DNA from 4 places in the Alteromonas sp. 5NW40-0090 genome. Region 1 is predicted to be linked to each of the others. Evidence: predicted binding sites of a transcription regulator. Region 1 holds the regulator's gene; each other region holds the start of a gene.

Region 1 (3,118 bases):
CCCTGCTAGCTATTCTCAATCGCTTGAGGACGGTACGCCAGTGTCAGCAAAGGCCAATGAGATACGCTATGAAGTGGCTAATCGTACCATCTCTCTGGCAGGCAGCGCTGAGCTACAGCAGGACACCAGTAAAGTGCAAGGCGACAAGATTACTTTTGATATGATTACCGAGCAATTACTTGCAACCGGTGGAGCGGGTAAAAATGGCGAAGGCCGGGTAACTACGGTATTTACGCCGGAAACTATTCGCAAAACATCGTCAAAGAAAGATAACAAGGACAATGAATAGCAATGGCTACTTTGAGTGCTAAAAACCTTGCTAAAGCCTACAAGTCACGACAGGTTGTTCGCGATGTGAGTCTTTCTGTCTCAACGGGTCAAATAGTCGGCCTTCTTGGGCCTAATGGCGCTGGTAAGACCACTACATTTTATATGATTGTCGGCTTGGTAAACCTAGATAAAGGTAAGATTGAGATTGACGACAACGAACTCACTCATCAACCAATGCACGAGCGCGCACGCCGCGGCATAGGCTACCTTCCACAGGAAGCATCAATTTTTAGAAAGCTTACGGTACATGAAAATATCATGGCTATTTTACAAACCCGTAAAGATTTAAATTCACAGCAGCAAGAAGAAGAAGCCGACGCCCTACTTGATGAATTTAATATCAACCATATACGTAATAGTACGGGGATGAGTTTGTCAGGTGGCGAGCGCCGTCGTGTTGAAATAGCACGCGCTTTGGCCGCAAAACCACAATTTATTTTGTTAGATGAACCATTTGCTGGTGTTGATCCAATATCAGTTAATGATATAAAGAAGATAATACAACATCTTCGGGATAGGGGCATTGGTATCCTTATCACGGACCATAACGTACGCGAAACATTGGATGTTTGCGAGAAAGCGTACATTGTGAGTCATGGCGAGCTTATTGCGCAAGGAACGGCGGAACAGGTTTTAAGTAATCAAAAAGTAAGGGATGTATACCTAGGCGAACAATTCAGGCTATAGTTTGTGTAACCGAATTGTCATTTTTCAGTTTAGCTCTGGTATATTCAATTTAGAGCATTTAAATAAGACGTAGATGAAACCATCTTTACAGCTAAAATTTAGCCAACAACTTACAATGACACCTCAGCTTCAGCAGGCCATTAAACTGCTGCAGCTTTCTACGCTTGATCTCCAGCAAGAGATACAAGAAGCACTCGATTCAAACCCACTATTGGAAGTGGAAGAAGGCAATGACGAGGCACAGCTAGAGAAGAACAACATCGATAATGATGATAGTGCATCTGAAGCAACGGCTTCTGCTTCAAGTGATACATTGGAAGCGGGCGATGCGCTAGAGAAAAACGATCTTCCAGACGAGCTGCCAATCGACAGCACATGGGATGAGTATTACTCCGCGTCTTCTGCGCCTGCACCTGGCCCATCTAATGATGATGAACAAATCTTCCAAGGTGAGACCACTGAAGACATCCAAGAGCACTTGCTTTGGCAAATGCGCCTCACTCACTTTTCAGACACTGACCGCGCAATTGCTACTGCTATCATCGACTCTATCGACGAATCCGGTTATCTAACGGTTACCCTTGAGGATATTTTAGAAGCGGTAAATGACGACGATTTAGAAGAGCCGATAGAGATGGACGAAATAGAATGTGTGCTTAAGCGCATTCAGATGTTCGACCCTATTGGCTCTGGCTCACGCTCTCCACAAGAATGTCTTATGGTGCAGTTGCGTCAGTTTTCAGAAGACACGCCGTGGCTTGTAGAAGCGAAACAACTTATCGAAGAATATTCAGACTTACTCAGCAGCAAAGACTATCGCACCCTGATGCGAAAAAGTCGCTTGAAAGAAGACCAGCTGCGCGAGGCAATGCGTTTGCTTCAAACCTTGAATCCTCGCCCAGGTAGTGCTTTAGTTACTAAAGAGCCTGAGTACGTTATTCCTGATGTCTCTGTAACCAAGAAGAATGGCCGTTGGGTGGTTGAGCTGAACCCTGACAGTTTGCCTAAATTAAGCGTAAACCAGCAATACGCTGCCATGAGTCGCCGTGCCAAAAACAGTAGTGACTCGCAATTCATCCGCTCACACATGCAAGAAGCCAAGTGGTTCATAAAGAGCCTTGAGTCTCGTAACGATACCTTAATGAAGGTAGCCAACTGCATTGTGCAACAGCAAATGGGCTTTTTTGAGCACGGCCCGGAAATGATGAAACCAATGGTGCTAAATGATGTCGCAGAAATGGTAGATATGCACGAATCGACTATTTCACGTGTGACAACGCAAAAGTATATGCATACGCCGCGTGGTATTTTCGAATTGAAGTATTTCTTCTCAAGCCACGTTGCAACCGAGTCCGGTGGTGAGTGTTCATCCACAGCGATTCGTGCATTGATCAAGAAGTTAGTGGCCGCAGAAAATCCTAGTAAGCCGCTAAGTGATAGCAAGATTGCTTCATTGTTAGCCGAGCAAGGCATAAAAGTCGCTCGGCGAACAATAGCAAAATACCGGGAATCGTTATCGATCCCGCCGTCGAACCAACGCAAAAGCCTTATTTAAACGGGCTTAATAATATAAGGAAGACGAAATATGCAAATCAACCTTACTGGTCATCATGTCGAAATCACCGACTCTTTGCGTAATTATGTCGATACGAAGTTCAGCAAACTTGAACGTCACTTTGATCACATTTCTAATGTGCATGTCATCCTGAACGTTGAAAAATTAAATCAAAAAGCCGAAGCGACCGTTCATTTAAGTGGCGCTGAAGTATTCGCATCCTCAGAAAACACCGACATGTATGCGGCGATTGACAGCATGGTTGATAAACTCGACCGGCAGGTAATCAAGCATAAGGAAAAACTGAAAAAACATTAGTAGTTAATTGAGCATGGATATACAAGCCATCGTAAGTCTGGACCGCACCGAGTGTGCGGTTCAGTGTAATAGTAAAAAGCGAATTCTTGAGATCATCGCTGATATCGCTGCCAAGCAAAACGATAACATTGACCAGGCAACGGTACTTAATAGCTTAATGGCTCGAGAACGGATGGGTAGTACAGGCATTGGTAATGGTATCGCCCTGCCCCACGGACGCCTGCCGGG
Region 2 (3,118 bases), on a different contig from region 1:
ACCGCCGTCTACCGTTTTGAATATACCGCGCTCTTCATTAGGCCCCCAAATATTGCCTTGTACCGCCGCCCAGGCTACGTCGGGATTGGTTGGATGTACGCGAATTTTGGGGATTTGACCGCGTTTATCTAAACCCACCAGTTTCCATGTTTCACCGCCGTCAGTAGATTTATAGATACCTTTACCGTGGCTAGTGGTTACGCCTCGAATAGGGCCTTCACCCGTACCTACGTAAATAACATTAGGGTCTGAGGGGGCAACGGCGATAGAACCAATACTGCCCAATGTGAAAGTTTTATCAGATATGGCTTTCCACGATAAACCCGCGTTTTCGGTTTTCCAAACACCGCCACCTGCGGTGCCCATAAAATAAAGGTTGGTATTGCCTTCAACCCCTGTAACCGCTACCGAACGCCCACCGCGATAGGGCCCAATAAAGCGATACTCCATTTTATCGAAAAGTTCAGGGTTAACTGTATCTTCAAGTGCGAATGCAGAATGCGAGAAACCAGAAAGTGCGCTTACGCAAATAGCAAAAGCTGCCACCATTTTCCGAGAAACCAGTCTCTGTGAAACCATAGATAGTGCCTTGTCGTGTTTTTTATTTTTAATAATAAGAAGTTCTTATACTGCTTTGTTATAGGCGCTATAGCAAAAGTTTTTGTAACGAACGCTTTAAACGTTCATAGAAAGGGAATAGGAACAACGAAATACTGGATGCGGCGTCTTTTCACGCCGCTGCTGGAAACTAATGACGCAACTTCTCTACGGCAGGGCAGTTGCGTCTATAAAAGGCTAAAGTGTGTGGCTTGCGAAGATCCAAACACCTACCGAAACAAGCACAATGCCACCAAATGTCTCTGCTCGTTTACCTATCAATGTTCCCATAACACTGCCCAACATAATGCCAATAGTTACCATCGAAAAAGTGGCTATCCCAATTAACGTCGCAGCAATAGCAATATTCACCTCAATTAGCGCGAGACTTGCCCCCACTGCCATTGCGTCGATGCTTGTACCTAACGCAGTAATACACAACAAAATAAAGGATTGTTTTTGAGACGTTGACTCTTCTTCGGCAGGTTTCAGGCTCTCGAGTACCATATGAACACCAAAACCAGAAAGAATGATTAGCGCAATCCAATGATCCCATGCTTCAACGTATGAAGACGCTGCGCGACCAATGAACCAGCCTATAAATGGGGTTGTTGCCTCTATGAGTCCGAACAAAAGGCCAATTTTAAGGGCAAAACTTAAACGAGGGCGGTTGATTTTGACACCTTTGCCTATCGCGGCGGCAAACGCATCTGTTGACATAGCAAAGGCTAGCAAGATAAGAGCGAAGATACTCATAGTTTTAGAACTCCGGTCAGGCTAATTGAGTCCATGACAAATCCACACGCCTGACCTTTAAGCGTGGACTTATCGATGGTCTCGCCAACCAAGAGGTGTTTGTACCATGGTAATGTGACCAATTATGTTGATACAAACTTTTCCATTTGAAACGGAAACAGGCTACTCCCCAACCGAGAGCGACACGGTAATACAGCTGCTATAAACTAATCAAGTTGATTGCGACAAACTGCCCAACTTGAGATATAAATGACGGCATGTTCACGCTCTTTCGATTGCACATATTCCACCAGTGGTCATTAAGAGTTGGCAACCCAGTATTTTCTAAGCGTTACGCTTTGTGCCTTTCTCCTACTCATGGATTCCCCGAATAGGCCGCTGTCTTAGCGGTTTAACGATTTCATTGTTTATTCCTTACCTGAGCCCGTACAATACAAGCACTTCGTTGTTGCAGCATGAGTATTCAAGGCTCACGCTGTGTAATTCAACAACTTATTGCTAAAAGAGACCTTTTATGAGAATTCTACTTTCTGTTGCCTTCGCTACCTTACTTGCAGGCTGCGCGACGCTATCTCAACTGGCGGTTTATACCGTTTCTAATGCCGAGTTAGAACAAGTACTTGATAGCCAAGTAAGTAAGCTGCAAAAGCGAACTTCACTTGCAGGTATTCCTCTGTATTTAGACGTGCAGGACATGACAGCAACTATAGGCCCAGATGGCAGAGACGTGGTGCAGTTAGGCGCTATTGCGACGGCACGTGTCAGTGCGTTTGGTTTGAACTACCCTGCAAAAGTAAGCCTTTCGCTGGAAGGCACGCCTTACTATGACAGCGAAGAGAAGGCCATTTTTGTGCGTTCACTGTCATTACTCGACAGCACCATTGATGCAGGCGGCTTTAAAGGTAACTTAGCACCTGTCAGCGGCGAATTCATGCAGCTCATTAATGGCTATTTAGCCAATAACCCTGTTTATCGCTTAGACCCTTCAAACAAAGCAGTAAGCATGCTTTCAACCGTACCCTTGCAGCTAACCGTAGAGCAAGGGCAGCTCGCACTTAGACCTAAGCAATAGCCCAGTAGCCGCTACTTCCAAGCTGGTTAAAAGCTTACTATGTCGTTTAGTTGCGGAATAGAAGCATTCCCCCCTTTGTTCCTTATGGCGCTTTGCAATTCCTGTTTAGCGCCATCTTCTCCGTGAACGAGGTAAACTTTCGGTGGCTTAGTAAAATGCGATAGCCAGCCGATAAGCTGCTCTTGACTCGCATGCGCTGAAAACCCTCCTAATGTATGGATTTGTGCGCGCACAATAATATTTTCTCCAGCCATTTTCATGTGTGTCGCGCCGTCGATAATTTTTCGTCCCGGCGTACCCATTGCCTGAAAGCCGACAAACACCACGTGTGACTGCTTACGCCATAAATTTTGCTTTAAATGATGTCGAATACGACCTCCGTTGCACATGCCACTGCCAGCAATAATAATGGCACCACTTACTACTTTATTAAGCGCAATAGACTCTTCCGTTGATGTGGTGTAGCTCAAAATGGGCAGTAGGGAATGTAAGCTTTGGTTGTGGCTATGCGCACGCTCAGCACTTTCTTCAATGGCATCGAGATCTTCATCATTATAAACATCTTGATAACGGTGATAAATTTCAGTGACCGCGATGGCCATTGGGCTATCTAGAAATACCTTCTGATGACGTAATTTTCCTTGTTGATAGAGCTCACCCAACCGAAAAATAATCTCTTGGGTACGCCCTACA
Region 3 (3,118 bases), on a different contig from region 1:
GTTAAATTCTTGGAATTGTAGCGAAGAAAACTGCTCTGGAAGGATTAGCTTTACCTTAACAGGCTCTCCAGCGCACGCTGATAAGTCGGCTTGTAGTACTTGTTGTACGTCTTCTGCCGAAGCAAACTTTGTTTGATTGAAGCTATTCAAATACAGTTTGAACGATTTTGATTCAATTAGATTCTTCGAGGTAATAGGGACATGGCACTCTAAAATTGCCACATTAGGTTTACCCTTGAGATTAAGCCAAGACAGCTCGTATCCCGTCCAGGTATCTATGCCATCAAAAGGTAAACCTGAGCCGGCCAAGTTTAACGTATCACGACTTAAACTGCGCGGCACGCCTTGCAACAAGCCAGGGTTATATTCAAATTCATAGTCAACCTGTTTACCCAAGGAGAGGTCATCAGGTGCAGAGATAGTAATTTTTTGAGGTGAGTTGTCCGTCGACATAAGAACCTTTTATGCATCTACGCGGGATTTAAATTGTTGAACTGCACAGCGACCCACAGTCTTACAGCACAGTAGAATTAACCCCAGTATTGACTTAACTGTTTAGTTGTATAGTGTACCCCAAAAATACGCAGGTAACGTCATAATGGCTCTAACAATTTCAGCACAATTAGATAAATTTGTATCATCTTATGTCGAACAGGCCGAGGGCGAGGGACTCAAGATAGCATTTGATAGCGAGTGGTCCTCGCCGTGCTATGAGAGGACGGCGCAAGACGGTGAACTTGTAAGATGGTCTCCTACGCTTCAATCGCCTGTGCAGTCTTTCAGTAATGTTGAAGAGGCATTATCGCTAAAGCTAAATCCTGACTACTGCGAGTATTTTACTCGTTACTACAGCGATAATTTAAAGGCTAACGCCCCGCAAGGTCGCTGTGAATTGCTTCAAGTTTTCAATTCCGAAGATTTCGAGCGACTTCAGCAAAACTTGATTGGGCATTTGTTGATGAAGCAAAGACTTAGGCAAGCGCCAACATTGTTTTTTGGTTTAACTGACGAAGAAGATTTTATTTTAACCGTTGTCAACGAAAGTGGCGAAGTGGCACTCGAGCAGGTTGGCAGAGAGCCTGCCAAAATTCTTGCGCCATCTCTTGCGGTGTTTATTGAGCAACTTACACCTGCTATATGACGTTAACGCTTTGACTGACGTCAATCAGACCTAAAATTACCGGCCTGCAAGACTAAAAGCTATTGGGCGTTAATAATTTGATGTAGCGCCCGCTTCAACTCCGCCACTTCTTTTTCTAAGGTCTCTATCCGTGTATGCAAATTGCTCGACTCATCAGTTGTGGCGACAGGGTTTTGTTGCGATACGTTTTCTTCGTTAGATACCTCTAGCTTAGGTTTGTGTGCGTTAAATCGCTTAATCGCTTCAATAGCTTCGGTTACCGATACCTTAAAGGGTGCTTTTGCACGTAAAATGCCTACGGACGGTGTTTTTCCTTCTTTATGCATTTGAAGGCACAAAACGTGAAGTTGCTGCAGGTTAGCGTTACTCATAATACGAAAATGGTTCAAAGTCGTGAATAGTAGCAGTGTAGCCTGTCTACGTAGTCAATTTCACTAATAAGTTACTGATTTCACTATTTTTTAAAGTCTTCTTAGAATGGTTTCATTAAAATTATCATAAAAATCAATGGTTTAATTTTTGGCCTTAATCTTGTTTATCAATCATAAATTACATTATCACGCATAAACGCAGTGGTTCTAACGTTAGCGTATTTATGTCTATTCAGTGTCGGTTCACAAAGTAGGCGTAGTATCGAATAAAAACAACACACATAATTAAGGAATTCACATGAAAACGGTTCTTCTTTCAGTCGCTTTGGCATCTTCAGTTTTGCTTTCAGGTTGTGTCGTATCAGTAGGTGGCGGTTCAGATAGTCACTATGGTGCTGATTGGGAAGACAGAGAGTTTAACAATCGTAAACACATTGCGAATCTTGAAACAGGGACAACTTACGAAAGTGTATTGAGAAAAATGGGCGTTGCGGATTTCAACGAACTATTCGAAAAGCAAGACGGCACATATCGCGTACTTTACTACCGAACTCAAAAAACGATGGGCGATGGTATCACCACAAAAGATGAGTGTACGCCGTTGGTTTTCAGAAATGGAAACTTAGTAGGCTGGGGTGACAGTGCTTACAGCTTAATGCACTAATAAATCGTCAGTTGGTAATTGATACGAAAGTAGGTATTACTTACTATTTTTAAATGTTAATAAAAAGTTAACATGTAGGGGGTTTTCGCGTAGGCTAAAGTTTGAACAGTTTAAGTGGGTGGTTGGCGCAATGATAAAAGTTGTGCGGTAGTGTCCACTTCTCCCATTTTGTTTAAGTGGGTAAAAGCAGTTGTATAACTTTGCGTACAAGGATCCCCTGATGAATACTGATGCTATTAATAATGCAATAGCCCCCTTGCAAGACACGGTTAAAGCCATCTATCTATCTGTAGATGATCTCAAAGTTGCCGCCTCTATTCTTTACAATGCGTACGTAGATGACCCATTGTTCATTGACATTTTCCAAGCAGAAAAAGAAGGTTATGAAAGCCGTCTACGGTCAGCTATCCGTGAAGAGCTCAATGCATTTTGGGTTGCAGAGCAGCCTATGATTGGCTTGTTCGATGATGAGCGGCTTATTGCCGTTGCATGCTTGACCGCGCCCGATGCAGCATTTGGTTCAGGGCGTTACTGGCACTGGAGACTGCGGATGCTTTTGACGGCAGGTTTGTTCGGTACAAAGCAAATGCTAGAGAAAGAAGAAAAAGTGCGAGCATTAGTTCCCGCCGATAATTTCCACATGTTGAGTTTCATCGCAGTACATCCAGATTATCAACATCATGGGCTTGGGCATATATTACTTGGCGCAATTGATAGCGTGATAGAGGAAGATGACAAAAGTGAGGGTGTTTCGGTATTCGTGACCATAGAAAAACATCGGGCTTTCTTTAACGATGACAATTATCAGGTTGTAGGACAACTAAGCCTTTCTCATGTGAACGGTGAGGTAATGTTCAGACTAAAGTGATGCTTTTTTATTCGATGTGATACTCCTACCAAAACCTCAACAGTTGCAGTTCCGATCTTTACACCAAATTTACT
Region 4 (3,118 bases), on a different contig from region 1:
GTGAAGTCCATGGTAACGTCAGCTTGCGCCGTGTAGTTACCTATGCCCAATACAGGAATCAGTATAGCGTCAATTTTTTCTAGATACTCTTGCTCGCGCTGACGTTCAATTTCGTACTCTTTTCTGGCACGGGCACTCATTGAATCTTGTGAACCCGAATTAAGCAGGCGGCCATTGCTGTCTGTTACTGTTACTTTAGACGGCTCCATGTTTTGAACTGCAGATGCCACGATATCAACGACCGCATCCACTTCTTCACCGGCGATTACGGCGCCGCGCTTAGCCGTTAGGACAACGGTTGCCGACGCTTTCTTCTCTCTTCGCGCAAACACGTTCTCTTTTGGCATAGCTAAAAGAACACGGGCTTTTTGAATACTTGCGATATCTTCGATGGTCGAGGCAATCTGTTGTTCACGCGCATGTTTAAGACGTTCCATCTCAACACGCTGGCTCACACCAAACCCCATGTCCTGCATGATGATATCGGTACCTGCATCCGAGGTTTTAGTTAACCCTTGGCGGGTCATACCTAGGCGGATATTTTGAAACTCGTCACTTCTTACATAAACAGTATTGCCTTCAAGCTTATAATCGATTTGATTCGCATCCATATAATCGAGGGTTTCAATAAGCTCTTGGGTTTCCATTTTCGCAAGGGGGCGATAATCAGGCTCTTGCGACCAAATAAGAATAAAGATAGCGATGGCCACGCAGATGACCAAAACAACCACAAGGGCCATTTGGCGCATCATATCTGCACTCCCTAACGTATCCATAAAACCAGATTTGTTTTCTGGCTCATTGTCCATCGCTTGATTTTGATCAGGAACCGTAAGGTTTGTACCTGTAGCTTCAGCCATAACCTACTCCACCTATACCGGCATGTTCATTATTGTTTTATAGGCTTCAAGTACTTTGTTACGTACTTGAACAGTGGCTTCAAAAGCAATGCCCGCCTTTTCTTTCGTCAGCATAACTTGCGCTAAACTTAAACTTGGATCACCCATTTCAAAACGTTGCTGTGCATCTTTTGATTCTAGCTGCATGCCATTTACACCATCTACCGCATTCTTAAGCATGGTCGAGAAATCACTTGCCGAGCTATTAACTTCACTAAGCGGCTGCTGTTGAGGCTCGTTAACTTGAAGACGAGTTTGCCCAATCATGTTCTGCATTTCTTGATACAAACTATTGGCTTTAACGTCCATAACCACTCCTAGTGTTTCTTTAAAAACCGCCTGAACACCGGCGAATACATAATCTATATGAGTGATTTAGCAAAGGGCTTGCCAACTTTTAAAACCCTTTTACATCAACAGGATAAGTGACAAAAGAGAGGGTAAGCCAAATTTATGGCGTTTGATTTATTGTGAGTAACAAAAAACCGCCGCCTTCTTCACAACAGAGGCGACGGATTATGAGGATACGCTTTATTAAGGTTTAGGAAGATAATATTAAGGTCGTCGTTACCTTAGGCTGGCACTTCAATGCCGTCTTCACGCATGCGCGCCAGTTTATAACGAAGGGTTCGAGGGCTTATTCCTAGCTTTTCTGCAACATCCTTACGCTTACCATTACACGACACCAAAGTATCAAGAATAATTTGGTGTTCTTGATATCGAAGCTCTGAGCCGAGTTTGTTATCTTCAACCTGCTCTTGTACAACATCAAGCGAGGCTGACATGTCTTCGTCAATCATTAAATCGCCGGCATCTATTTCATTGTTTTCACAAAGAATAAGCGCTCGCTGAACCACGTTCTCTAATTCTCGAACGTTTCCTGGCCAGCTGTATTGCGACAATTTATTACGCGCAGCAGCACTTAATCTGATAGTACCCAGCCCTTGTGAACTAGCGTGACGCTGCACAAGATGCTCCGCAAGCGGAACAATATCTCCTGGACGTTGAGCCAATGGACGCCATTCGATAGGGAAAACATTTAAACGGTAGTATAAATCTTCTCTGAATTCGCCTGCATCTACTGCTTTTCTTAAATCTCGGTTACTAGTAGCAATAACACGGACGTTGAGTTTGACGGTTTTACGTCCGCCAAGGCGCTCTACCTCACGCTCTTGCAGCACGCGCAGTAATTTAGCCTGCAGTGCCAAATCCATCTCGGTTATTTCATCAAGTAACAGAGTGCCGTCTTGGGCTTGTTCAAACTTGCCCGGACAGGCCTGGATAGCGCCAGTAAAAGCCCCTTTTTCGTAACCAAACAAAGTCGCTTCCAACATATTTTCTGGAATAGCAGCACAGTTGATGGCAACAAAAGGCGCGTCGCTTCGCGGTGACTGGTCGTGAATATAGCGAGACAGTACCTCTTTACCCGACCCGCTTGGCCCCATGACCATAACGGTCGCTTCAGACTTCGCGACTTTGCGTGAAAGCTCAAGTAATTTTAAGCTTGAAGGATCGGCTACTATTGGTGTGCGTGACTCAATCTTTTGCGCAGGCGCGTAGCGACCCACTAGATTTAACAATACTTCGGGGGCGAAAGGCTTTGATAGGTAATCGGTTGCACCATCCCGCATGGCCTGAACCGCATCATCAATGGTGGCGTAGGCCGTCATTAACAGCACAGGCATATTGGGGTATTTAGCTTTAATACTTTTTAGCAGCGTTAAGCCACTCATTTCGCCCATTTGTATATCGCTAACCACTAGGTCCACATTCTGTGACGATAGCATCATCAATGCTTGCTCCGCGCAATCGGCAGCAACCACGTCATAGTTACCGAGCAAAAGAGTGTCTAGGAGCGCCTCGCGTAAACCCGCGTCATCTTCAACAATTAGTATGGTAGTTTTAGACATTATTCTCTCCTATGACTTACGCGACATGAGTCAATGTTTGTGAAGTTTTAGCATGCGCCGAGCACGGTAATGACACGCTAAAGCAAGCCCCACCTTCTGGTACATCAATGATGTTAAGTGAACCGCTATGCGCATTTACCACTGACTTCACTACCGCAAGACCTAAACCTGTACCGTGAGTTTTGGTTGTGAAAAACGGTTCAAAGATTTTGCTTTTTAGATTATCTGGCACCCCAGGCCCTTTATCGACCACAGATACATGTAAACGCTGCTCACTCACTGTTGCCTGTACGTGTACAAGCTCGCCTT

The links. Region 1 encodes sigma-54, which starts transcription at its own class of promoters, with help from an activator protein. Its sites were predicted from a motif close to GTTGGCACGNNNNTNGNNT; they were not measured.
Region 2: AC27KT_RS10250 (manganese efflux pump MntP) is a predicted target of sigma-54. The motif match lies at 1,424-1,442, and genes of this name have one in related genera.
Region 3: AC27KT_RS13480 (DUF3192 domain-containing protein) is a predicted target of sigma-54. The motif match lies at 1,660-1,678, and genes of this name have one in related genera.
Region 4: fliE (flagellar hook-basal body complex protein FliE) is a predicted target of sigma-54. The motif match lies at 1,276-1,294, and genes of this name have one in related genera.

What each region holds. Positions count from the first base shown of each region.
Region 1 covers NZ_BAAJLT010000008.1:239,932-243,049, reverse strand. The annotation lists gene lptA (lipopolysaccharide transport periplasmic protein LptA) at 1-289, shown strand, start outside; gene lptB (LPS export ABC transporter ATP-binding protein) at 292-1,017, shown strand; gene AC27KT_RS12005 (RNA polymerase factor sigma-54) at 1,091-2,572, shown strand; gene hpf (ribosome hibernation promoting factor) at 2,603-2,890, shown strand; gene ptsN (PTS IIA-like nitrogen regulatory protein PtsN) at 2,904-3,118, shown strand, end outside.
Region 2 covers NZ_BAAJLT010000007.1:93,453-96,570, reverse strand. The annotation lists gene AC27KT_RS10255 (WD40/YVTN/BNR-like repeat-containing protein) at 1-579, opposite strand, end outside; gene AC27KT_RS10250 (manganese efflux pump MntP) at 796-1,353, opposite strand; yybP-ykoY riboswitch at 1,406-1,533, opposite strand; gene AC27KT_RS10245 (YceB family lipoprotein) at 1,868-2,425, shown strand; gene AC27KT_RS10240 (MBL fold metallo-hydrolase RNA specificity domain-containing protein) at 2,452-3,118, opposite strand, start outside.
Region 3 covers NZ_BAAJLT010000010.1:45,775-48,892, reverse strand. The annotation lists gene queF (NADPH-dependent 7-cyano-7-deazaguanine reductase QueF) at 1-453, opposite strand, end outside; gene syd (SecY-interacting protein) at 599-1,141, shown strand; gene AC27KT_RS13485 (hypothetical protein) at 1,201-1,512, opposite strand; gene AC27KT_RS13480 (DUF3192 domain-containing protein) at 1,811-2,176, shown strand; gene AC27KT_RS13475 (GNAT family N-acetyltransferase) at 2,397-3,044, shown strand.
Region 4 covers NZ_BAAJLT010000001.1:404,214-407,331, forward strand. The annotation lists gene fliF (flagellar basal-body MS-ring/collar protein FliF) at 1-860, opposite strand, end outside; gene fliE (flagellar hook-basal body complex protein FliE) at 873-1,208, opposite strand; gene AC27KT_RS01785 (sigma-54-dependent transcriptional regulator) at 1,472-2,809, opposite strand; gene AC27KT_RS01790 (sensor histidine kinase) at 2,826-3,118, opposite strand, start outside.